Regions from separate parts of the Paenibacillus sp. J22P15 genome, predicted to be linked through region 3. Evidence: riboswitches for the same ligand, from Rfam matches in the RefSeq annotation. Region 3 holds a riboswitch; each other region holds the start of a gene.
What was found. Region 3 has a riboswitch for cobalamin ahead of AC0YN6_RS10920 (S-layer homology domain-containing protein). Riboswitches for the same ligand answer to the same signal wherever they lie in the genome.
Positions count from the first base shown of each region.

Region 1: linked by a shared signal. The riboswitch ahead of metE (5-methyltetrahydropteroyltriglutamate--homocysteine S-methyltransferase) and the one ahead of AC0YN6_RS10920 (S-layer homology domain-containing protein) in region 3 are both predicted to bind cobalamin.
Region 2: linked by a shared signal. The riboswitch ahead of AC0YN6_RS11325 (DUF4430 domain-containing protein) and the one ahead of AC0YN6_RS10920 (S-layer homology domain-containing protein) in region 3 are both predicted to bind cobalamin.

Region 1 is NZ_JBWDNT010000003.1:221,752-229,637, forward strand. It holds gene AC0YN6_RS09370 (dienelactone hydrolase family protein) at 1-1,000, shown strand, start outside; gene AC0YN6_RS09375 (helix-turn-helix domain-containing protein) at 1,035-1,223, opposite strand; gene AC0YN6_RS09380 (hypothetical protein) at 1,238-1,357, shown strand; partial or broken gene AC0YN6_RS09385 (HIT family hydrolase) at 1,666-1,770, shown strand; gene AC0YN6_RS09390 (TVP38/TMEM64 family protein) at 1,915-2,523, shown strand; gene kduI (5-dehydro-4-deoxy-D-glucuronate isomerase) at 2,746-3,576, shown strand; gene AC0YN6_RS09400 (DeoR/GlpR family DNA-binding transcription regulator) at 3,602-4,396, shown strand; gene kduD (2-dehydro-3-deoxy-D-gluconate 5-dehydrogenase KduD) at 4,401-5,156, shown strand; cobalamin riboswitch at 5,456-5,649, shown strand; gene metE (5-methyltetrahydropteroyltriglutamate--homocysteine S-methyltransferase) at 5,799-7,886, shown strand, end outside.
Region 2 is NZ_JBWDNT010000004.1:67,653-75,538, reverse strand. It holds gene AC0YN6_RS11350 (CAP domain-containing protein) at 1-391, shown strand, start outside; gene hisC (histidinol-phosphate transaminase) at 508-1,617, opposite strand; gene AC0YN6_RS11340 (ECF transporter S component) at 1,801-2,490, opposite strand; gene AC0YN6_RS11335 (ABC transporter ATP-binding protein) at 2,478-4,127, opposite strand; gene AC0YN6_RS11330 (energy-coupling factor transporter transmembrane component T) at 4,118-4,987, opposite strand; gene AC0YN6_RS11325 (DUF4430 domain-containing protein) at 4,980-5,753, opposite strand; cobalamin riboswitch at 5,929-6,128, opposite strand; gene AC0YN6_RS11320 (response regulator transcription factor) at 6,282-6,959, opposite strand; gene AC0YN6_RS11315 (DHA2 family efflux MFS transporter permease subunit) at 7,103-7,886, opposite strand, start outside.
Region 3 is NZ_JBWDNT010000003.1:561,008-568,893, forward strand. It holds gene AC0YN6_RS10915 (methyl-accepting chemotaxis protein) at 1-1,277, shown strand, start outside; cobalamin riboswitch at 1,376-1,576, shown strand; gene AC0YN6_RS10920 (S-layer homology domain-containing protein) at 1,727-4,843, shown strand; gene AC0YN6_RS10925 (S-layer homology domain-containing protein) at 4,930-6,450, shown strand; gene AC0YN6_RS10930 (glycerophosphoryl diester phosphodiesterase membrane domain-containing protein) at 6,629-7,886, shown strand, end outside.

The DNA of each region.
Region 1 (7,886 bases), 340 kb from region 3:
AGAAAACCTTTATGAGGATGCGGTTAGTCGGCATCAAAGTCGCTCTATGCGCGAGCTTCGCAACGAGCGCAGACCGAAGTTAAAAGCTGCGCTGCGGGAGCTGATCGGACATTTCGAGCCTAATTCTGAATATGCTGCTAAGCTGCTGGAACGTGTCCAATGTGATGGATACGTTCGAGAGAGAGTAGAACTGTCGGCAACACCGGGACTCACCTTTGCAGCATATGTACTTATTCCTGACGATAGGAAGGGGCCGCTGCCTAGTGTGCTCGCGCTTCATGGTCATGGTTACGGCAGCCGGGAAATCGTAGGCTTGCAGCAAGACGGCTCACAAGATGAAGCCGAGCCAGGTATTCATCAGCATTTTGCCGTGCAGCTGGTTAAGCGAGGGATGGTCGTAATCGCGCCTGACATGATCGGCTTCGGCGAGCGAAGGCTTCATTCGGATCTTGCTCTTGACCCGTCTGCTCCAAGCTCCTGTTACAGTTTGGCGACACAGCTTATGATGCTAGGAAAGACACTCACGGGCCTTCGAGTAACCGAAGCGTTGAAAGCTTTTCACTATTTGGCATCACGACCTGAAGTCGATTCGAGCCGAATTGGACTAATGGGTTTCTCAGGCGGCGCATTGATCGGTTTTGTTGCTGCTGTACTTGAGGCTCGAATCAAAGCGATAGTTTTGACGGGTTTTACAAATACAATTAAGGACAGCCTCTTTGCTGTGCAGCATTGTATTGATAACTTCATACCTAACTTACTCGTTCATGCGGAGTTGCCGGAGCTGATTGGGTTAATTGCTCCGCGTCCGCTATTTCTCGAATCGGGTGAGCGCGATCCTATTTTTCCTGTGGCTGGATTTCGTAAAGCTTCAACTGAGATTCAATCGATCTACGAAGCTGAAGCCGCTTGGGATAAGGTGGAAATCGATATATTCCCGGGATCACATGAAATAAGCGGCCGACTTGCATATGATTGGTTGAAACGGACATTATCCTCTTAAAAAATCATCCGACATCTAATCGTTATTATCTCTCTTACGTCATATATTGCTTACGAAATTTGGTTGGAGGCAATCCTATTTGCTGCGTAAAGTAATTAGAGAAGTAAGGGACGTTTTCGAATCCAACGTATTGGGCAATTTCTGCGATTGGCCACTCTGTTTTGAGCAGCAGCAGCTTGGCTTGCTCAAGCCGATACTTGGACAAATAATCGATAGGCGTCATACTGGGGCACGCAGTTGTACCGCTCGAATGCAGATACGATTCTTAAACAGGAGAATGTTACTTTCATTCCTTATTATGCATGGGTCAATCGCGGCAAAGGCGAGATGGCAGTATGGGTGAAGGAAAGGGTATAAACTCGTGATCTTTCACACGATAATTAAGCTTATAAAATCATGAGGCCGTCTCAAAAGTATCGATAGGAGATGATGCTCCTCTCCGCTACGTTGCAGAAAGTACACTAGAAACCTGACATGATACTCGGAGAGCATGGCTACGTTGCAGAAATGCAATAGAATTAGCCTGAAATCCGACTACCAAGCTGAAAATGGTGATTTCTACTGCATAAACTGCAACGTAGCTGCGGGAGCTGCTTCTGAATGAGAATTCTATTGCACAAAGTGCAATGTAGGCGGAGATAGCGGAGTACTGGCAGTTTATCAATATGCGAGTGTCTGAAGATTTTTATTGTGATGAAGTATTGAGCGGTCGAACTTCTGTACAGAAGGTAATCGAGACGGAGAATGTACTTGCCTATCACCATGCTAGGTCAAAAAGGTCGCCGCTCAAGTACAATCCGAATATGGTGCATGCAGGACTGAACATTGGTTATCGCTAAATCGACACAATGCTTGGGGCGTATTCCCCTTCAACAATGATAAGCTAGTTTCAACTACTATTCAGGAGTACACTCATGCTCAAAAAAATAGGCTTAGCCGCTATATATGGCATTATTGCTTTTCTCATTTATCATTACGGTGATGAAATACTGACTTGGTTCCAGCAAGCTGACAATATCCCGCTGGTCGCCTTAATGGCGACACTGGTAGCGCTATTTCCAGTCATCCCATATCCCGTTATCGGAGGACTCATCGGTGCTGCACTTGGTCCTGTGTTAGGCGCGGCAGTTACATGGACAGGCTCAGCGACAGCTTCGATCGTTATGTTTCTGTTTATCAGATATGGCTATCAGGAATGGGGGATGAAGATTCTCTACCGTTATCAAAGCATCGGCAAGTTGACAGCGATGTTTGAACGGAATGCGTTCCTAACGATTATGTTCGCTCGCCTTATACCGTTCATTCCTTCCATAGCGGTCAATATGTATTCGGCATTAAGCCGAGTGTCCTTTACCGTTTATGCTTTAGCCTCATCAATCGGCAAAATCCCGGCGATGCTATTGTTCGCCATAATAGGTGATTCTCTCATGACCGACCCGAGAAATTTATTAGTCACGATTGGGGTATACGGACTGTTTTTGATGTTGTCCATTTATGTGTATCGCCGCTGGAAGCTCCAATAGATGACACTGAAATCATGAACGACCTCTTCGCAGATGATGCGTATTGAGGTCTTTTTTTTATACTGATCATCTCTCAAACGATAAATGTATGAAAAGATAATGTTTAAAATGTACTGTTTATGTTCGTAAATGTGTGATATTATAAAAACGAACATTAACAAACATAAGCGTAAGCCCGCGAGGCATGTTTTACGCTAAAAAAACTTAGGAGGCTTTTAACCAATGGAAGTACGCCATACTACAAACCCTACCGATGTAAAGCAATATGATACGGAACGTCTACGCAGTGAGTTTTTGATTGAGAGTCTGTTTGAGCAGGATCAAATCAAAATGACATATACGCATTATGACCGCATGATCGTTGGCGGAGCAGTGCCTGTAAACGAAGCTATTCTGCTTGAGGATGCAGCAACACTGAAAACAGAATATTTCTTGGAGCGCCGTGAAGTCGGTTTCTTGAACATTGGCGGACCTGCGTCCATTTCCGTGGATGGCGAGGTATATGAGCTAAGCAAGCTTGAAGTGCTTTATGTTGGTAAAGGTAAACGTGAAGTTTTGTTGTCAAGCGTTGATAAAGCGAACCCTGCTAAGCTGTATTTCTGTTCCGCACTTGCGCATAAAGAAATCGCTACACGCAAAATGACGGTGGAGGAAGCGAATCCGTCCCATCTTGGCTCACAAGAAACTTCAAATGAGCGCGTACTTTACAAATATATTCATGCAGATGGCATTCAAAGCTGCCAGTTGATGCTTGGTGTAACTAGCTTGAAAACAGGAAGCGTTTGGAATACGATGCCTTCGCACGTGCATGATCGCCGCATGGAAGCATACTTGTACTTCGATATGAATGACGATGCTCGTGTATTCCATATGATGGGCGAGCCGTCACAGACGAGACATCTTGTTGTTGCTAACGAGCAAGCAATCATCTCGCCGCCATGGTCGATCCACTCCGGTGTTGGAACTAGCAATTATACATTCTGCTGGTCGATGGCTGGCGAGAACTATACATTTACAGACATGGACGCAGTACCTGCAAGCGAGCTAAAATAGAAATATTCGCTACAGGAGGTGCACTATGCTGGCTGCCGAACGGCATCGTAAGATTATAGATAAATTGGAGCAGCTTGGAGCTGTTAAGGTATCAGAGCTAAGCGAGCTGTTCCAGGTAACAGAGAAAACGGTTCGCGAGGACCTTGAGAAGCTTGAAGAGAAGGGATTGCTCAAACGGACCCATGGCGGGGCTGTGCTTGAGCAGGAAGGCGAGGATAGTCTCTACCCGCTGCAATTCCCGAATAGCAAGCATCAAAGGGAGAAGTCGGCAATTGCTGCTTTAGCGCTCTCCTGTATCGAGCCTAATGATATTATTGCGCTTGATGCGGGAAGCACAACGCTGGAGATGGCAAAGCGTCTGCCTAATATGCCTGTTACAGTGCTCACAAATGATTTGCTTATCATCCGTGAACTAACCGCTAAGGATCAAGTCAGGCTCGTTATTCCCGGAGGCTATCGACATAATAATTTATTGATTGGCGCGGAATCGCAGGATTGGATTAAACGTTTGAATGTCCATAAGCTGTTTCTTTCCACAACCGGCATTCATCTGGAATATGGACTTACTATATTTACAGAGGAATTGGCGAAGTTGAAAAAGCTTTATATGGATAATGCCAAGATCGTGTACTGTTTAGCTGATCATAACAAATTCGATAAGGGAGCACTAATTACGTTCGCCGAGTTGAATGAAGTTGATTATATCATTACAGACGATGGCATTGATTCAGACATAGCGGCAAAGTATGAGTCACTAAATATTAAGATGATGAAAGCGGCGCTTACTGATAGCGGAAAGCGTCCAAGAGGGAGGACTTGAACCAATGGGTTTGTTTGATTTGACAGGAAAAACGGCTGTCGTTACAGGCGCAGGACGCGGACTTGGAGAAGCGATTGCGCTTGGACTAGCTGAGGCGGGTGCCGATGTGGCGCTTGTTACGAACCAAACACCTGCTGACAAAACAGCAGCAGCGGTAAGAGCGCTCGGACGTAAAGCCATTACGATTCAGGCGGATATTTCTGACCGAACGAAGCTTGCAGGTATCATTGAGCGCACAGTAGATGAACTGGGACGCATCGATATATTGGTTAACAACGCTGGTATTATTCGTCGTACACCAGCAGCTGAGCACAGCTATGAGGACTGGCAGGCTGTACTTGACGTTAACTTAAATTCGGTATTTCTTCTGTCCCAGCTTGCTGGAAAACATATGATCGAGCAGGGCTCCGGCAAAATTATTAATATTGCATCCATGCTTACTTTCCAAGGTGGAATTAACGTTCCTGGCTATACATCCAGCAAACATGCGGTTGCAGGGCTTACTAAAGCGTTAGCTAGCGAGTGGGCTGGCAAAGGTTTGCAAGTGAACGCGATTGCTCCAGGCTATATGAGTACAGATAATACAGAAGCGCTTCGCGAGGATCCAGTACGCAGTGCTCAAATATTGCAGCGCATCCCGGCAGGACGCTGGGGAACGTCGGAGGATCTCATTGGTCCGGCAGTATTCTTGGCATCTTCAGCCTCCGATTATATGAATGGCCACATTATGGCTGTAGACGGCGGCTGGTTGGTTAGGTAAGCTCAGCACCAACATCGAAAGAGCTTTTCCTTCGTAGTATAAGTTGCGATGGGAGAGCTCTTTTTTTATATGAGGTAGATTTTATTTGTCCGTAATTGTATAATACAGTTTCTACATCCGTTTAGTCTGAATTGTGTCGAGACTAGTAGATTAGTAGTATTATTACATGCTAAAAGCGGTTGTGGAGTTATATAAGATTTTCTGTTCGTTTGCATAAGAAACATTTTTATGCACAGTATTGTATATTTATTAGTTAGAGTGTATAGTTATTCGTATTGCTAGAAAAAAGCGATCAATAACTGAAATAAGTGGAAATAGGTGCTCTTGCCCCAAAGCTTGAGCTTAAAAGGGAAGTCCGGTGTAACACCGGCGCGGTCCCGCCACTGTAACAGAGGAGTCTAAGCGTGAATGCCACTGATCTTAACCGATTGGGAAGGTAAGCTTACGATGATGATACTGGAGCCAGGAGACCTGCCTATTTGAACGACACTGCTTTTACCTACGGGAGATAGGGAGGTGTTAAAGACAGGACCGCTGTTTAATTAAACGACGGGCGTCTTTACCTTTGCTACTTTAAGGTAATGACGCCCTTTTTGCGCATTCATTTCATTTTTATTACATTTATTAGGAGGAATTATAGACATGAGTAAACTACAAAACAGTGTATTGGGATATCCGCGTATCGGGGAAAATCGGGAATGGAAAAAAGCACTCGAAGCTTTTTGGAAAGGTGATTTGGAAGAAGCAGTATTTCTAAAAACGCTCGAAGGTATTCGGCTGAATAATCTGAAGCTGCAAAAGGATAAAGGGATATCGATTATTCCTGTTAATGATTTTACGTTATATGATCAAATGCTGGATACTTCGGCGATGTTTGGCCTCGTTCCAGACCGCTTTGACTATAAAGGCGGACCTGTTCCAGTAAAGACCTACTATGCAATGGCTAGAGGCACACAGGAAGCACAGGCTTGTGAAATGACAAAATGGTTCAATACAAACTATCACTATATCGTTCCTGAGCTTGCTGGCGCTGCTCCGGTCTTAACAGAGAACCGTCCGCTGCTTGCATACCGTGAAGCAAAAGAAAAACTAGGTATTGAAGGGAAACCGGTTATTATTGGGCCATACACATTCCTCAAGCTCTCGAAGGGCTATGACGCTAAGCATCTTCCGCAGCTGGTTGAGCAGTTTGTACCGTTGTATGCACAGATTCTTAAGGAGCTTGAGCAAGAAGGCGTACAGTGGGTGCAAATCGACGAGCCAATCCTTGTTACTTCCGTAACGGAGGATGAGATTAAATTGATACAATCGATTTATGCCAAGCTGAATGAAGCTGCGCCAACACTTAACATTTTGCTTCAAACGTATTTCGAAGCGGTAGAGCATTATGAAGCTGTAGTCGCGCTTCCAGTACAGGCGATCGGGTTGGATTTCGTACACGGGTTAGAAAACAACCTGAAATCACTTGAGCAATTCGGTTTCCCGCAGGATAAGCTTGCCGGTATCGGACTTGTAGACGGCCGCAACATTTGGCGCTCGGACTACAAACAAAAGCTTGCGCTGTTGCAAAAAATTACTGCAGTTATTCCCGCGGATCGTATTATCGTTCAGTCATCGAGCAGTCTGCTGCACGTACCTGTAACGGCAAAAAATGAAACAAATCTGCCAGCTGAGCTGCGTGATGCGCTGGCATTCGCAGAAGAGAAGCTGGATGAGATCGTATGGCTGAGCGAAGCAGCGGATGCAGCTGATTCTGAAACAGCACAATTACGCGCACAGGAGCTCAAGCTAAACGGCGAGCAAATTTATAATCTATCTGTTTCTCCTGCCCGCAATCGTCAAGCGGCAGATGCAGCAGCAGTTGCTGCTCATCCGTCAACGAGACAAAAGCCATTTGCTGAAAGGCAGAAGCTGCAGCAGCAAAAGTGGAATTTGCCATTTCTTCCGACAACGACAATCGGCAGCTTCCCGCAAACTCTTGATGTACGTCAAGCAAGACAGAATTGGAGAAAGAACGAGCTGAGCTCACAGGACTATGCTTCCTTCATCAACGAAAAAATTAAAAACTGGATTGAAATTCAAGAGGAGCTTAACATAGACGTACTCGTTCACGGCGAGTTTGAGCGTACGGACATGGTTGAATTTTTTGGTGAAAAATTAGATGGTTTCGCATTTACGCGCAATGGCTGGGTACAATCATACGGCTCCCGCTGCGTGAAGCCGCCAGTCATTTATGGTGACGTCGTATTTACCGAGCCAATGACAGTAACAGAAAGCGTGTATGCACAGTCGCTGACGAATCGTCCGGTAAAGGGCATGCTGACTGGTCCGATTACGATTCTGAACTGGTCGTTCCCCCGCAACGATATTACACGGGAGCAAGTTGCTTACCAAATCGCACTTGCACTGTCAGAGGAAGTAAAAGCTCTTGAGACAGCGGGTATCGAAATGATTCAGGTAGATGAGCCGGCTTTGCGCGAAGGCTTGCCGCTTAAGCGCAGTGATTGGGATGCTTATTTGAAATGGGGAGTTCACGCATTCCGTCTGTCGACTTCAGATGTGCGTGACACGACACAAATTCATACGCATATGTGTTATTGTGAATTCCACGATATTATCGACTCTATTCTTGCGCTGGATGCTGACGTTATTTCAATTGAAACATCCCGCAGTCATGGAGAGTTGATTCACAGCTTCGAGGAGAACACATACGATCAAGGTATCGGCCTA
Region 2 (7,886 bases), on a different contig from region 3:
AGCTGAGAAAGCTCCAACTTCCTCCGGTCAATTTGACCAGCAGGTGCTGCAAATCGTCAATGCTGAACGTGCAAAATCCGGATTGCAGGCTCTGAGCATGGATGCGCCTTTATCCAAAATGGCTTTGGTCAAAGCACAGGACATGATTAACAACAACTACTTTGATCACAATTCACCAACCTATGGTTCTCCCTTCGATATGATGAAAAAATACAACATCACCTACAATTACGCTGGTGAAAACATTGCTAAAGGCCAGCCTACTCCTGAGCGAGTAATGAAGGACTGGATGAACAGCCCCGGACACCGCGCTAATATTATGAAAAGCAATTTCACTAAAATTGGAATTGGTTATTATCAGGGCGCATGGGTTCAAGAATTTACTGGATAACGATTTCGATTTACTAATTTGAAGTTTTACAGTCCAAATGTAATCAGAAAAGAGCAGTCCAACAAAGAATTTTCCCGTTGGCTGCTCTTTTTATAATGACCGCATGATTCTTTTAACTAAGCAGACACGAGAATCTCACTCAAAGCGGTAATAAACATGTCATTTTCTTCTGGCATGCCTATCGAGATTCGCAAATGAAATGGCAGACCCCACGTTTTACCATGTCGTACTATGATTCCTTTGGCCATCAATTGCATGTAGATTGATTCCGATTCTGGACCAAACTCCGCGAGTACGAAGTTGGTCATACTCTCTGTGTAATTGATTCCTAACTGCCGAAATGAAGCATATAGACGCTCACGCTCTTTAGCGACAAGCGATTGTGAACTTGTTACATGATCCAAATCACCGATTGCCGCTGCGGCTGCTGCCTGAGCCAGTGCATTTACGTTAAAAGGCTCCTTCACTTGATAAATGCTTTTAATAATTTCTTCTGGCGCTGCGCCGAATCCAACCCGTATGCCTGCAAGCCCATATATTTTCGAGAATGTTCTTAACACTAACAGCGGATAACCTGCTCTTACTAATTCCATACCATCCGAATAAGAATCTTCCGATACGTAGTGACTGTACGCGGTATCGAGCATAACGAGAACGCGCTTAGGAATCGAATCAAGAATGTTCTTTAAGTCTTTTCGGGATAAATACGTGCCGGTTGGATTATTCGGTGAGCATAAATACAAAATTTTGGTACGTTCAGTCACTGCTGCAACAATAGCCTCCGGATCATATTGGAATGCCGTCTTCAGCGGCACAACGACGACTTTAGCACCCATCAGCTGCGCTCCAAATTCATATTCACTGAAGGTTGGACCAGGTACAATAATCTCATCATTCTCATCCAAAAAAGCTTCGGCGACTAACGTAATGAGCTCATCTCCACCGTTAGTAACGATCACTTGCTCGGCACGAAGATCAAAATGTCCTGCTATCGTTTTTTTCAGAATTTGAGATTGGGCATCTGGATATCGATGGAGGTCAGTCAATGTCTCCTGAATAGCCGCCAGCGCCTTCGGTGATGGTCCCAATGGGTTTTCATTCGACGCCAGCTTGATTACTCGCTGCAAACCAAATTCGCTTTGCACTTCCCAGATTGGTTTACCCGGCGAGTAGGGCTTCATTACTTCCAAAGCCTTCCGTGCTTGAACTTCAATTTTCTCATTCATAAATGAAATCACCCTTGTTTGTATAATCAAAAACCTTTAATACGATAATACATTAACCCTTTGTCGCAGTAAAGAGTTAATGTGTGATAATTTAGTGAATTGAAACAGAAAAGGAGGCACCTGCCGCAGGTGCCTCCTTCGTTTAATTCTGTATATATGATTTCCCGTATGCTTACTTAAAACCTATTTTGATTCCAGCAAGCCGTATTTTCTCTTGAAGCGCTGCATAATAGCGATCCAGCTCGTACCAAACACAGCGAGGAAAAACACATTGGACAGCGCATGCGCGAGATCAAAATAAAAGCTTTGAATATATGCGATAAAGATAAAATTCCAGCTCAAGGCATCAGGCATACCGATGATATACCAAATATTCATGATCCAGCCGAACAAAAATCCCCATACAAAACCAAATAGGAGCAAGCCCGTCTTCGTTTTTATGAGCCAAGTATGACGCAACCATCCTGCACTAGCCCCGATCATGCCCCAGCAAAACATTTGCCATGGTGTCCATGGACCCTGCCCAAGAAATATATTTGACACTAAAGCAGCTATTGCGCCAATAATAAAGCCAGATTCCGCGCCAAACACAATTGCAGCTATAATGATGACGAAGGACGTCGGCTGTACGCTTGGCAAGGGTGCAAACGGCACACGGCTGACTGCTGCGATTGCTGCAAGCACCGCAAGAATAACGATCTCACGAGCTTCGATCGTTCGTCTCTCGAAACGGGCGAAGAATGGGATCATCGTGACAAAGAGAAGGATGATGCTTAGCAAGAGATAATGCTCATCCGTAATTGCAGAGGACAACGCCATAGCTATAATGAACAGCCCAATGCTGGCTAGAAACCAGAGCTTTATTTTGCCCATTGTGCAATCACATCCTCTGTCGTCAACGCTTCTGGCAGCCACTCCCGCACCGTACGGTTAATAGCCGTTGTATAAAAATAATTGGTTCCAAAAAATTGCGCCGGCGCCCCTTCTGCGGATACTGCCCCATCAAACAGCATGGCGCAGCGTGTTGCATGTTCTGCAGCAAATTCGATATCATGAGTGACCATAACGATTGTTTTGCCTAATTGACGCAGCTGTTGCAGCAGCTCCGCAGTTCGTTGCTTAGCAATAGGATCAAGGCCTTTTGTCGGCTCATCCAAGCAAAGTACATCCGGCTCTCCAAGCAGTACGATTGCAAGCGCTGCCCTCTGTTGCTCCCCTCCGCTCAAATCATAAGGATGTTTTGGCAAAATTGAAGCAATCTGTAATGCATCCACTAACTTGTTTATTTTACGATCTCTATCCTCAAGCTTCGTGTAATCTGCCATTCGCTGCAATTCTTCCTCAACCGTATCATAGCTAAAGTATAGCAGCGGGTTTTGGGCCAAATAACCGACTTTAATATTTTTATCCTTCTTCAGTTTGCCGCGCTGCGGCGTTAACAAGCCAGCCATCATCTGCAGCATCGTCGTTTTCCCTGCGCCATTACCGCCGAGCACAGCCAGAAATTCATGTTTGTACACATGAAGAGACAGCTTCTTCAACACCTCTGAGCCGGCTTTCTCATACTTAAACGTGAGCTCATCACAGGCTAGCAGAAACTCCTTTTTACCCTGCGAATGACTGTTATTACTGCTCGCTAGAACGGTGTCTTTCCTATCAATACCTGCTTTGCCCGCGAGCCACTGTTTTCCTTCTCTAACGGTAATCGGAATTTGACTCGCTTCAGGCATTTCTCCAGCTAGCTGAGCAGATAAAAACAGCTTGGTTACAGAAGGCAGGTAAGGCATATCGTTCTGTGCTGCATCTGAGCCTACCAATCGGCACAACTCTCTCGGTGATGCGTCATATTTCACCTTGCCCCCATCCATCATAACGATTCGATCTGCTAGCGGAATAACATCCTCCAGCCGATGCTCACTTATAATAACCGTCATAGACATTTCTTGATTAAGACGATAAATGAATTGCAAGAATTCACGCGCCGCGACAGGATCAAGCTGTGAGGTAGGTTCATCGAGCAGGAGCAGTTTAGGCTGCAGCAGCAATACAGACGCAAGATTAATAAGCTGCTTCTGACCTCCCGATATTTCATGTACTGATTTATTTAGCAGCTCATCCAGCCCGAAGAAATGGCTCATTTCGGCAAGTCGTTTACGCATAACCGATTGATCATAACCGACATTTTCCATTGAAAAAGCGAGCTCATGCCATACCTGATCCATCACAATTTGATTTTCTGGATTTTGGAATACCATCCCAATCTGCTCTGCCGCAGCAATGGGGGATAGCTCTTCCAGCCTGATCCCATTAAAGAAAACAGAACCGGAACGTTTGCCCGTTGGCTGTGACTCTTGCTTTAAATGTCGAAGCAGCGTCGTTTTCCCGCTGCCGGATGACCCGCATAACACAACGAAATCGCCTTGATTCACGTTTAACGTAATGTTGTCGAGCGCTGCAGCCGTTGAATCCGGATAATGGAATGACAATTCATCCACATGTATTATTTCCATGATCTTCTCTCCATTTCTTCAAGTGCGACTGGCGTCAGCAGAAAAGCACAATAACTTGCATATGCAATACCTTCACCTCTATGAAACTGCATCGTTTCTAGACGCGGATAAATAGTAAGTACTCCAAACCCTTGAAACCAGCCCCAAATGCACACAATTGCCATTGCCGCCAAGAACGCTAGGACATACCAGTCTCTTCGGTCCATATGATAAATAACGTAGGAGCTTCGCTTAGCAGCGCCATATCCTCTTGCCTTCATCGAATCCGCTGTCTGCAACGCTTCCTCCAATGACCATGTCAGCAACACCCGAACGAGCAGCATACCGTCCTTACTCCGCTTCCTTAAACTGCCCTCAAGTATCGTGACACCTTTTGTCCGTTGAATAGTCGTAATTTGGCTCAACCTCCGCAAGAAGAGCGGCACGAAGCGAATCGACATTGAGGTCAACAGCGATATTCTCGGTGCGATCCTTGAAAATAAATACATCCATTTTTCCGTCGTAACTATTTTTTGAAACGATACAAATGCAAACAAAATACATAATAAAGAAAGCATCATCGTAACGCCGTACAAAATCGCTTCCAGCGTGATCGGTTGGTCCATGAAATAAAATAAAATATGTCGTCCTCGATGAGAAAATAAAGGGTTAAGAATAGCAACAGAGCCGCCCATTAGAGCATAATAGGGAAGCAGCTTCAGCAGCCGCTTCCCTTCGCCATGAATGACAATAATAACGACAATTACCGCAAGTGAAGTCACTAAGAAAGCAGGATGAAATAATAGCATGCTGAATAAAATAACACCTGCATAATAGCTGAAGCTTGTAACCGGATGTACGGAACTAAAGGCGCTATTCATCGAATTTAGCTCCTATATCCTCGCCTAGATCTATCGTATAAATCCATTCAATGACGTCGCCTTCCTTAAGCTCGTAAGCCCCCGCACTTTTGTTCGGAAACTCGCCGTTCACTTTATACATCCATCCGCTCTTAGCGCCAAAATCGAATTCATATATATTATCGATTCCTTCAATATAAGCGCCAGCCTTTGCCCCTTTATACTCCATCTGTATTTTGTTTTTTCGTGTAATTTTCTTCAATACCTCAAGGACGGTATCATCCTTCTTGATCTCAACTGCTGTTGGTGCGAGAACGGTGCCTGTCTCCTTGTCTGCGACAATAGAAATCGTGACCGTCTGTGCAGGCTGCGGCGTTTCAGCAGGCGCTGAAGGCTTCGGTGAAGCAGACTCTTCCACCTTGCTCGGCTTAACCGTCGGCTTCGAAATCGGATCATCCAACTTCGGCACATTCGTAGGCTTTGGCTTCGGTGAAGATGCTGCTTGTTTATCAGCTGGTGGCTGTGTTGCCTTGTCTTTATCCTTATCTTGATTTTCACCACCGCTAATCGGCTCCGACCCGACAGGCGCTGCCGATGGAGTCACAACCGAGGACTGCTCCGCACTTTCATCAGTCGTTTCATTTCCCTCTAGCACTTGATGGCCAGATTGCTTATTATTGGCTTGATTATTAACGTTTTGACCCGGACTAGAACAGCCTGATATTATACCGATAACCATTAGTAAAGTTAATAAGCTAAGCAGCCATCTTTTTGCGTTCATTTCCATCGTCCCTTTTCTACTCCTTTTCGTCCTAATCACAAAACTTAATAAATAAAAAAAGACCCCCTTAATGTAAGGGGATCTGCAAGTCGAATGAAAGAATAGCTGCGGCACATAAATAAAATATATGATGCGTTCTGCAAAACGATTACGCCTCCACATTCTTACCCCCCGAAGAATGAGAAACAAAATAAAAAAGGCAGGTTTCCTGGCTCGTGCGTCAACGCGCTTCCCCAGCCTTCCCATCCTACGAGCGGACAGTGGCATTTGGAGAGAAGCACTCTTCACATACAGTGGCGGGACCGCGCCGGAATAGTACCGGACTTCCCTATTAAGCAAACGAAAGCATGGTTTGTTTGCACCTTTTTTACACTTGTATTCGATTATTTAATCAATCATATCGAGATAACAGGGGTTTGTCTATACGGGATTTGAATGATTCGATCGCTAATGGCAGCGGCGAGACGACTCGTATTTGGAATAATGTCAGTTTCCACTTAATCGGAATACGGGAAAACCATACGCGCAGCTTGCTCATTTCTTCATCACATACCCAATGCCTCGAAGCGTCTGAATACAGCTCGTTTCTTCTGGGGCATCAATCTTGTTGCGTAAATATCTCACATAAACATCAACTACGTTGGTATCAACTGCTGCATCGTACCCCCACACTTTATCAAGCAGCATTTCCCGAGAAAGTACTCGGTTAGGGTTTTCCATAAAAGCGAGCAGCAGGCCATATTCCCGCTTCGTCAGCTCGATAATGTGCTCGCCTTTGCTTACGACTCTAGCATCTAAATCAACACTTAACTCGCCAAATGCCAAAACCGATCGCTGCTCCAAGGTAATTTTCTCCTGACGCCTAAATACAACGCGAAGCCGAGCGAGCAGCTCTTCAATCGCAAATGGCTTTGGAATATAGTCATCTGCACCGCTATCTAGGCCCGTTACTCGATCAGTCACACTATCTCTTGCAGTTAGCATAATAATCGGCGTAGCTTTCGTTTCACGGATGCGACGACAAACCTCAAGACCGTCCATGCCCGGCAGCATAAGATCCAACAAAATGACATCCCATTCTTCTCGCAGTGCAAGCTCCAGACCGCTATTTCCATCAAAAGCGACAGCTGTCGCAAACGATTCGTGACGCAGTTCAAGCTCGATAAATCGCGCTAAATTTTTCTCATCTTCAATTAGTAACACCTTTTTCATGGATTGATCCGCCTTTGATATCGCTATGCTTGTCTATAGCATGATTTCAACCATTGTAATTGATAATATTTCTCATCGTCAATCGTTAATTTTAAAAAAGACAGCCTCATCAATCAAGAGGCTGTCTCATTTATTTATTTCAATTAGTGCTGCTTGCTCACATGAACCCGTTTAATGAAGAAAGCAACGATCAAGCCAATAATCGCAACGACCATCGCGAAAATAAATGCATTCTGAATGCCGGCTGTCAATGCAAGCGGTGCATTGGCAGGATCAGATGGATCGGCTGCATCCTTCATAAAGCTGGTCATGCCTGAGGTCATTATGCTTACAGCAACCGCTGTGCCGATAGCGCCGGCAACCTGCTGCAACGTATTCATAATCGCAGTACCATCCGGGTACAGCTCGCGAGGCAGCTGGTTAAGACCATTTGTCTGCGAGGGCATCCATACCATAGAAATACCAATCATCAAGCAAGAGTGAAGTACAATAATCAATGTAATAGTCGATGCTGTCGTTATACCTGAGAAGAACCAGAGTGTAGCAGCAACGATGACAAGTCCTGGAATTACAAGCCATTTAGGACCAAATTTATCAAACAGGCTTCCCATGATCGGAGACATGATTCCGTTAATAAGTCCACCCGGCAGCATAATGAGACCTGCTGTCAGCGCGCTAAGTCCAAGACCGCTAATCAAATACATTGGAAGAACGAGCATGGATGATAAAATGACCATCATACAAATAAATACCATCAGTGTTCCTACAACAAACATAGGATGCTTAAATGCCCGTAAATTCATCATAGGCTGTTTCATCGTCAATTGACGAATTGCAAAAATAACGAGTGATACAATACCGACAACCATTGTAGCAATTACTTTTGTACTGCCCCATCCACCTTCACCTTCACCTGCGCTGCTGAAG
Region 3 (7,886 bases):
ACGGGAAAACGGTGGAAGCGTGGGATATTTCCTATCCTTTAATGATTGATGGCAAGCATTGGGGAGCCGTACGTGTCGCATTATCGAAAGAAAAGGAAGATGCGCTGATTGCAGCTGAAAGAACGAAAGTAATGATGCAATTTGGCGGATTAATGGCAGTAGTATTAGTCGTTTTATTTTTCCTGTCACAATTCATGGTGGGAAGAAAGCTTCGTAAAATCGTCCACGCTTCTGTCAATCTCAATTCCAGCGAAGCGGATCTCACTTACCGAATCGAAAACAAAGGTAATGATGAAATTACTCGTTTGGGAGAAGAAATCAATCATTTTATCGCCCATATGCAAAGCTTGATGCGGACCATTCGTAACAATGCAGCTTCGGTCTCAGATTTTGCGGGCAGGCTTGGGGTTGGTTCAAAGCAGAGCAGAGAGCTTGCTTCTCAGCTTGCTTCATCCGTAAATGAGATGGCAGCAGGCGCTGGAAACCAAGCGGATGGAGCAGTTGAGGCGGCTAGGTCAATGGAGGATATGGCGACGAGTGTTGGAAGAATTGCCTATTCTTCAAGCGTAATGTCAGAAGCATCCGGCGACATGCTGATTGCAGCGGAGCAAGGTTATTCGAAGGTTGATCATGCTGTGGGTCAAATGGAACGACTAGGCGCGGCAACTGCTTCGATATCACGAGTGATCGGCCAGCTAAATGAGCGCTCTTCAGAAATTCAAGAAATGGCAGGCACAATAGCTGCTATTGCTAATCAAACAAATTTGCTCGCTCTCAATGCTGCGATCGAGGCAGCTCACGCAGGAGAATATGGTCGAGGGTTTGCGGTTGTATCGAGTGAGATTAGAAAGCTGGCGGAGCAGGCTTCGGCTCATGCTGGTCAAATTGCAGAAACGATTGATGATGTGCTTGCGTTAACAAATAACGCCGTCAGCGCAGTAAATACGGGTGAGCAAGAAATGGAGCAAGGCTTGCACATTGTTCATAAGCTGAAGGAGTCTTTTGATACCATATGGAAGGAGTCCAGCAAGGTTGCATCACAAATCGAGGACGTGTCGGCTTCAACAGAGGAGATGGCGGCAGGCAGCGAAGAAGTAAGTGCCTCAGTCGAGACGATGGCACAAGTAGCCAAGGATACTTCAAACCATGCTGCTCAATCGGCAGTAGATACCGAACGCCAGAATCAGCTTGCTGCGGAGACGCTGCAGCTTGCATCGTCCGTAAATGAGCTTTCGGAGGAGCTTCAGCGGTCTATTAAGAGATTTAAAATCGATTAGAATACAGCTGTGAAATTCACAACTGAAAGAAAAACGTACAGAACCTTTGTCTAATCCATTCAAATTTGTTACAATGCACAAATCAAGCATTTACAATTTCATAGAATAGCTAATATGGTGCTGCCGTGAATGGTTTATTCACAAGCAGCTTAATAGGGAAGTTCGGTCAAAGTCCGACGCGGTCCCGCCACTGTATCGCTGAGCTGACTATCATGTTATCCACTGTCCAATTGTGACGGGAAGGAGATAGTCTAGCAATGAAGCGAAGCCAGGAGACCTGCCATAGGAGCGCTCTATATTTCTCACGAGGATGGGAGGGGGATGTTTATTCGTGCTTCAGCAGTAGGTGGATTCCTATGCTTTCTTGCACACGTGTCAGCCCAAACATCTTTCCACAAACGGAAAGATGTTTTTTTGTTGCTAGAAATGAGAAAAAGGGAGAGAAAACATTGCTTACATTGAAGAGATTTATGAAAAAGAGCTTGCCTGCTATTTTAAGTTTTGTATTGTTGTTTACTTTATTTTTACCTCAAGTAGGTAAAGCGGCAGATCATTCTGCGAATGCTTCATTAACAGGAATGATCGATAAGACGGTTCAATATTATAAAAATAGAAATTGGACCTTGGGTTCTTGGTGGGAAATTGTTGGCCTATGGGGTGCGGGAGAAAATTTGCAGGATGGCAGTTGGAAGCTGCCTAGTTGGAAGACCGTGGATCCTGGGCTGAAGCCTGATGATTACGACACAACTCATATCCGCTATATATTTGGATTGCTCGCTATGGGTGAAGACCCTGCGCATGCGTGGGAAACGGATCGAAATCTTTATGCGGAGCTGGCAGCGCAGCAAAATACAGATACCGGAGAAATTGGTGGAATATACAAACATGTGTGGGCGATGCTTGCACTCGACACGGGCGAAAAGCTTGGAAGTGATGTTGGCGGCTGGGATGCAACTGCCAAGAATAAGGCATTGAATTATATATTAGGCAAGGAGTCTAATGGGAAAATCGGGTATGACGCAGATTCTACGGGAATGGCTCTGCTCGCTCTTGGAAACTACCAGAGCGATAGCGCTGTTCAACAAGCAATTGTTAGAGTCAAAGCTTACTTGAAAGGAATCGCATTAAACAAAGAACAAGTTGTTTTTGGAGACAACTCCAACACTATGTCTGCTGTTGTATCGGGTTTGACAGCTATAAATGAGGATGTATTATCCAATGAATGGACCTTTAATGATAAGACGGTTCTGAATTCCTACCAAATGTTCGAAATTGGAGACGGTTCTTTTAAATGGAATATTAATTATGGCAATATTGGTATAGGTATGGCCACGGAGCAAGCACTAATTGCTCTACTTGATATTAAATATCAGAAATCAGTATGGTATCGTATTGGTGAAATTAAACTGCCTACTTCTGTTAATGTAAAGGTTAAGGTCGATGGCATTTCACAGAGCATTTATGAACAGAAAACCGTTGAACTAAAACAAAATAACGAGCCTGTGACTGCTCTCGATGCACTTAAAAAGGCGCTTACTACAGCAGCTCCACCGATCTCCTATAATATCGTAGAAAGCAGTTATGGTCCTTATGTCCAAGGTATTGCTGGACAGGAAGCGGGTTATTTTGGCGGCTGGGATGGCTGGATGTTCGAGGTTAATGGAACTGCGCCAAATGTAGGTGCAGGTGATTACGAGCTTAAGGAAAATGATGTTGTCCGCTTCTATTACAGCAGATATCCGGCTCTTTCTACGCAATTAACAATTGAGAACGGTGCTGCTAATCCAACGATTGATGTAAATCTTGTTGGCGATGAGTTCACTAATGCAGCGAACAAAATCGAAAACTGGACAATTGATACAGGGAATACGGAGCTGAAAGTAGCTTCATTAGTTCAAGATAAGAATACAGTAACGATTTCTTTCGAAGGAACAGCAACAGGCGGAGCAATTACGATTCAAGCGTTAGGCGCTGCGTTAGTAGGCAACAAAGAAAGTGATCCAATTTCTGTTGTAATTCCACGCGAAGTGAGTGATACAGCGGATCAAACAATTGATATTAATAAGAATGAAACGGTTGTTTCACTCGGAGCAGCAAGTGATGCACCGATCACGAATAATATCATTGTTACATTCCCATCAACTGCATTGCCAAAGGTAACGGCTATACGCGGCACAACTACACTGGACATTCCAGCGAATACAACTGTTACATCGACATGGGATAACAAGCTTCAGCTTCCAAAAAACTTAAGCACAGATGATAGCGGCCTAACTTCTAAGCTGAATACCGCTTTGTCTGCAGATAATAAGAAAGTGGATGCAATCGCAGTTCGAATTCAAGCAGGCGGCAACGAAAAAATACAATTCAATCAACATGTTATCCTTACCCTAAAAGGACAAGGCGATAAGGAAGCCGGCTTCGTTGATCAAGCGGGCAAATTTACTGCGATTAAGAAGTATCCAGATTCGTCGGTACGTACTGACGAGGTTTATGCCTATAACGATAACGGAAATCTTGTTATTAAAACGAAACATTTCACTGAGTTTCTAGCTTACACAACTGCAGCATTGACAGGTGGCGGCGATGGCGGCGGAACTATTCCAGATGCAGATACGATTAAATTATCCGTTGAAAAACGGTCGATAAATGCCGGGGATATTGTTGCTCCATATGCTGTAACACTTAAAGCAGGTGACACGGCCTTCACCGCCATCAAACGTGCTCTTGATGAAAAAGGTATTTCAATCGACTATACAGGCTCAGAATCAAGCATCTACGTGAAAGCGATTGGCGGACTTGCTGAGCGTGATCATGGCGACGTTAGCGGCTGGATGTATTCCGTTAATGGTGTTTTCCCTAACTACAGCGCAGGTTCATATGTATTGAAAAAAGGTGATGTGCTTCGCTGGCAATATACGAAGGATGGTGGTGCTGACCTTGGGGTTCCTATACCAGGTGGACCAGGATCAGGCGGAGGGCTTCCGGGAACAGGGCCAGAAGTGAAGCCAGATCCTTCAACACCTAAATATACCGATGCTGATAAAATTTCTAGCTGGGCGCTTGAAGCTGTAACGAAAGCAACTGCATTAGGCTTCATGCAGGGCACGAGCACAGACAATCCAAAATTCGAGCCTAAGCGTCAGTTAACTCGTGCGGAATTTGCTGCATTGATCGTGAAGTATGCAGGAGAAAAGCCGTTGCTTACGGATGCAGGATTTAAAGATGTGAACGAGCAGGATTGGTATTACGGTTATGTTGGAGCAGCAAAGGAAAAAGGATTGATGTCTGGTGTAACCGCGACCTCCTTTGCTCCAAATCAACCGATAACGAGACAAGAAATGGCTGCCGTTCTCGTTAGACTGAAAGGTCTTGCTGATGCTAACGCACCTCAAGCTGCGATTAAAGATCGTAATGACGTGTCAGCGTGGGCAGTTCCATATGTGAATGTAGCTTATCAAAAAGGCCTAATGACAGGCGATAACGGATTATTTAATCCGCAAGCGCTCGTTACGAGAGAAATGGCTGCAGTTGTCATCATTCGTTTGAATGAATTGAAATTATAATATAGGATGAAGCTGTCTCATCAGCTATGTGAATTCTGATAGCGATGAGGCAGCTTTTTTTCTCGAAAGGAGCGTGTTTTGAAGAGATGGAGGGTATATTCTTATCTGAAAAACGGCTAAAACGTATAGCTGGACTTTGTCTGCTTTTGGTCATGTTATGTTCACTTTATTTGTCTGCCGAGCAAGTATCAGCAGCTGAAAGTATTGATGTCAGTAAGGAGATTAACGCAGCCGCAGAGCAAATAATGAACAACGATTTGTTGAGCGATTGGGAGGCACTTGCTCTTATTCGCTCAGGCAAACCAGCATCTGCAACCTACCTGAAGCAGTTGGCAGAGTATTTGAAAGAAAACAATGGTGAATTTCGTAAGGTCACTGATCTGGAGCGGATTGCCATTACGTTAAGAGCTGCTGGTGAAGATCCAATTATATTTGCAGGTTTTAATCTCATCGAAAGCATCTATAACCATTCGAAAATGACGAATCAAGGTACGAATGGTCCGATATTCGCCCTAATCGCTTTGAATAGCGGAAGCTATGAGGTGCCTGCGAGTGCGGTATGGACGCGTGAGAAGTTAATAAACTGGCTGCTCAGCCAGCAAAACGTCAGCGGCGCATTTCCGCTTTCGGTGAAATCCGAGGATAATTTGGATATAACAGCGATGGCAGTAAGCGCGCTTGCACCTTATAAGGAGCAAGCAAACGTGATGAGCGCAATCGACAAAGCTGTCAAATGGCTGTCTTCCGAGCAGCAGGTAAACGGAGGCTTCTCTGCTTTTGGCGAAGAAAACAGCGAGAGTGTGGCTCAGGTCATTATTGCTGTGACAGCTGTAGGCATTAATCCTCACGACACAGTCTTTATGAAGAAGAATGGAAGTCTCGTGACTAGCTTGCTCCGTTTTCAGCAAGCAGATGGAGGTTTTGCTCACGCACTTGGCCAGTCCTCCAATAACATGGCGACAGAGCAAGCGTTGATGGCGTTAGTCGCTTACGACCGTTATATTAAGCAGAAGCCATCCTTGTTCAACATTTCGGCAGATACAAGCTTATCTAATGGAAAGCAGCAATTTGTCGATAACAACGTCATATCATTATGGGCATATGATGCGGTCTATCGTGTATTTGATGCAAAGATCATGGTGGGAGTAAGCGGCTCGGAGCTGCGCTTTGATCCGAAGAAGCAGATGACAAGAGCCGAATTTGCAACCTTGCTCATCAATTTGCTGAAGGAAACACCGTCGAGTGATGCGGCACAAATATTCAAGGATGTTCAGCCGAGCGCTTGGTATTTCGGAGCGATTATGCGTGCCAAGGAGATCGGCATCATTCAAGGCGTTACAACCGATTCGTTCAAACCAAATCAAGCCGTATCTAGGCAGGAAATGGCGATTATGATCGCTAAAGCATTTAAGCTGACAGGCAGCACGGAGCCGCTTCCTTTCAACGATGCATCCAGCATTCATGAAAGCGCAGTAGCATACGTCAATGCCGTTTACACGAACGGCTTGATGCAAGGCTCGAATGGCAGCTTCAATCCGAAAGCAGTCGTAACGAGAGAAATGGCGGCAGTCGTTGCTGATAAGCTTATGCTGCTGCAGGCAGCATAAATTTTAAAAAAAGCGAAAGCAAAGAGCGAGCTGCTCCTTGCTTTCGCTTTTTTTGTGTGTGCAGTGTACCGATTCGACGCGGGGGTAGGTATATAAGTTATAATAAGGAATAGAAGCTGCTAATATCTTCCTTAGGTGTGCTTTTTGCTTATCCATACAAAGAATAGGATGAATGTTCATGCTTAAACGGCTTGGTAGAAGTATACGAGACTTTCGTGAAACGTATAAACAACATTTGTTGTTTGAATATTTATTTATGCTGCTGACTAGCTTTGTCATCATTCCGATTATTTCCTTTATTTTCAACAGAATGCTTCGTGTGCTTGGAGCTGGCTCGATGCTGAATGGCGAGGTTTACAAAATTGGACTCAGCTATACCGGGGTTGCTGGCTTAATCGCCATTTGTATTGTGGCAGTACTGGTGCTTTTTATCGAGTTTGGCGTGGTTATTACCATTTCACAACAGCATTATTTTCGGAAAGAGGTACTGATCTCAGATGCGGTTCTAACGACGCTGCGTCAAACCCCTAAAATCTTTGGTTTCGGTATGATCCAGCTGTTGTTCTTTCTCTTGTTTCTAGTGCCATTTATTGATTCGCCGCTTTCTGCATCCTTATTTGCGCAGTTTAACGTCCCTATTTTTTTCAATAGCCGCGTATTGAACTTGTCTATGCTTATGCTCGTCGTATACGGTTTATTATTTTTGGCGGGATTGTACATCATTTTGCGCTGGATATTTGTATTGCATTTTATTCTAATCGAGGACAAAACGGTTCGTGGAGCGATCAGAAGCAGTCTTATGTTGACGAAGGGGAAACGATTGTCTATCTTCGTTAATCTGTTTTTGCTTAATGCGATTGTATTTGCGCTTGGTTTTGTCGTTATTTCCTCCATCGCCTATTTGCCCTCATGGCTCGACAGCAATGTGCTTAAAACAGTGACTAACAACTACTCATTAACCTTAACTACTGTTCTTACCTATATGTTTACACTTCTTCTCGTGCCGATTAATATGATTTTTTTGACAAGACTCTTTTATTACTTTAAACGTTTGCATGGCGTAATGCCGAAAGATCAGATGCGTATGTACACAAATGGTTGGCTCAGTCCATTAGAGAAACGTTTGATGACATTTCTAAAGAGCAGCACCCGGAAACGAGTGTTGTACAGTTCTATATTGGTTATTTATTTTGCGCTGGCACTATTTGTAAGCTATGCGGCGAATGATCAATTGGTATATGTCAAATGGGGTGTGCTTTTGTCTGCTCATCGCGGGGATACGCTCGTTGCACCTGAAAACTCGCTTGCTGCCGTTCGCAGCTCTGTGGAGCAAGGTGTCGATGCCGTTGAAATTGACGTTCAACTGACGAAGGACGGTGTTGTTGTCCTCCATCATGATTATAATTTGCAGCGGATGGCAGGCGTAACAAAACGGG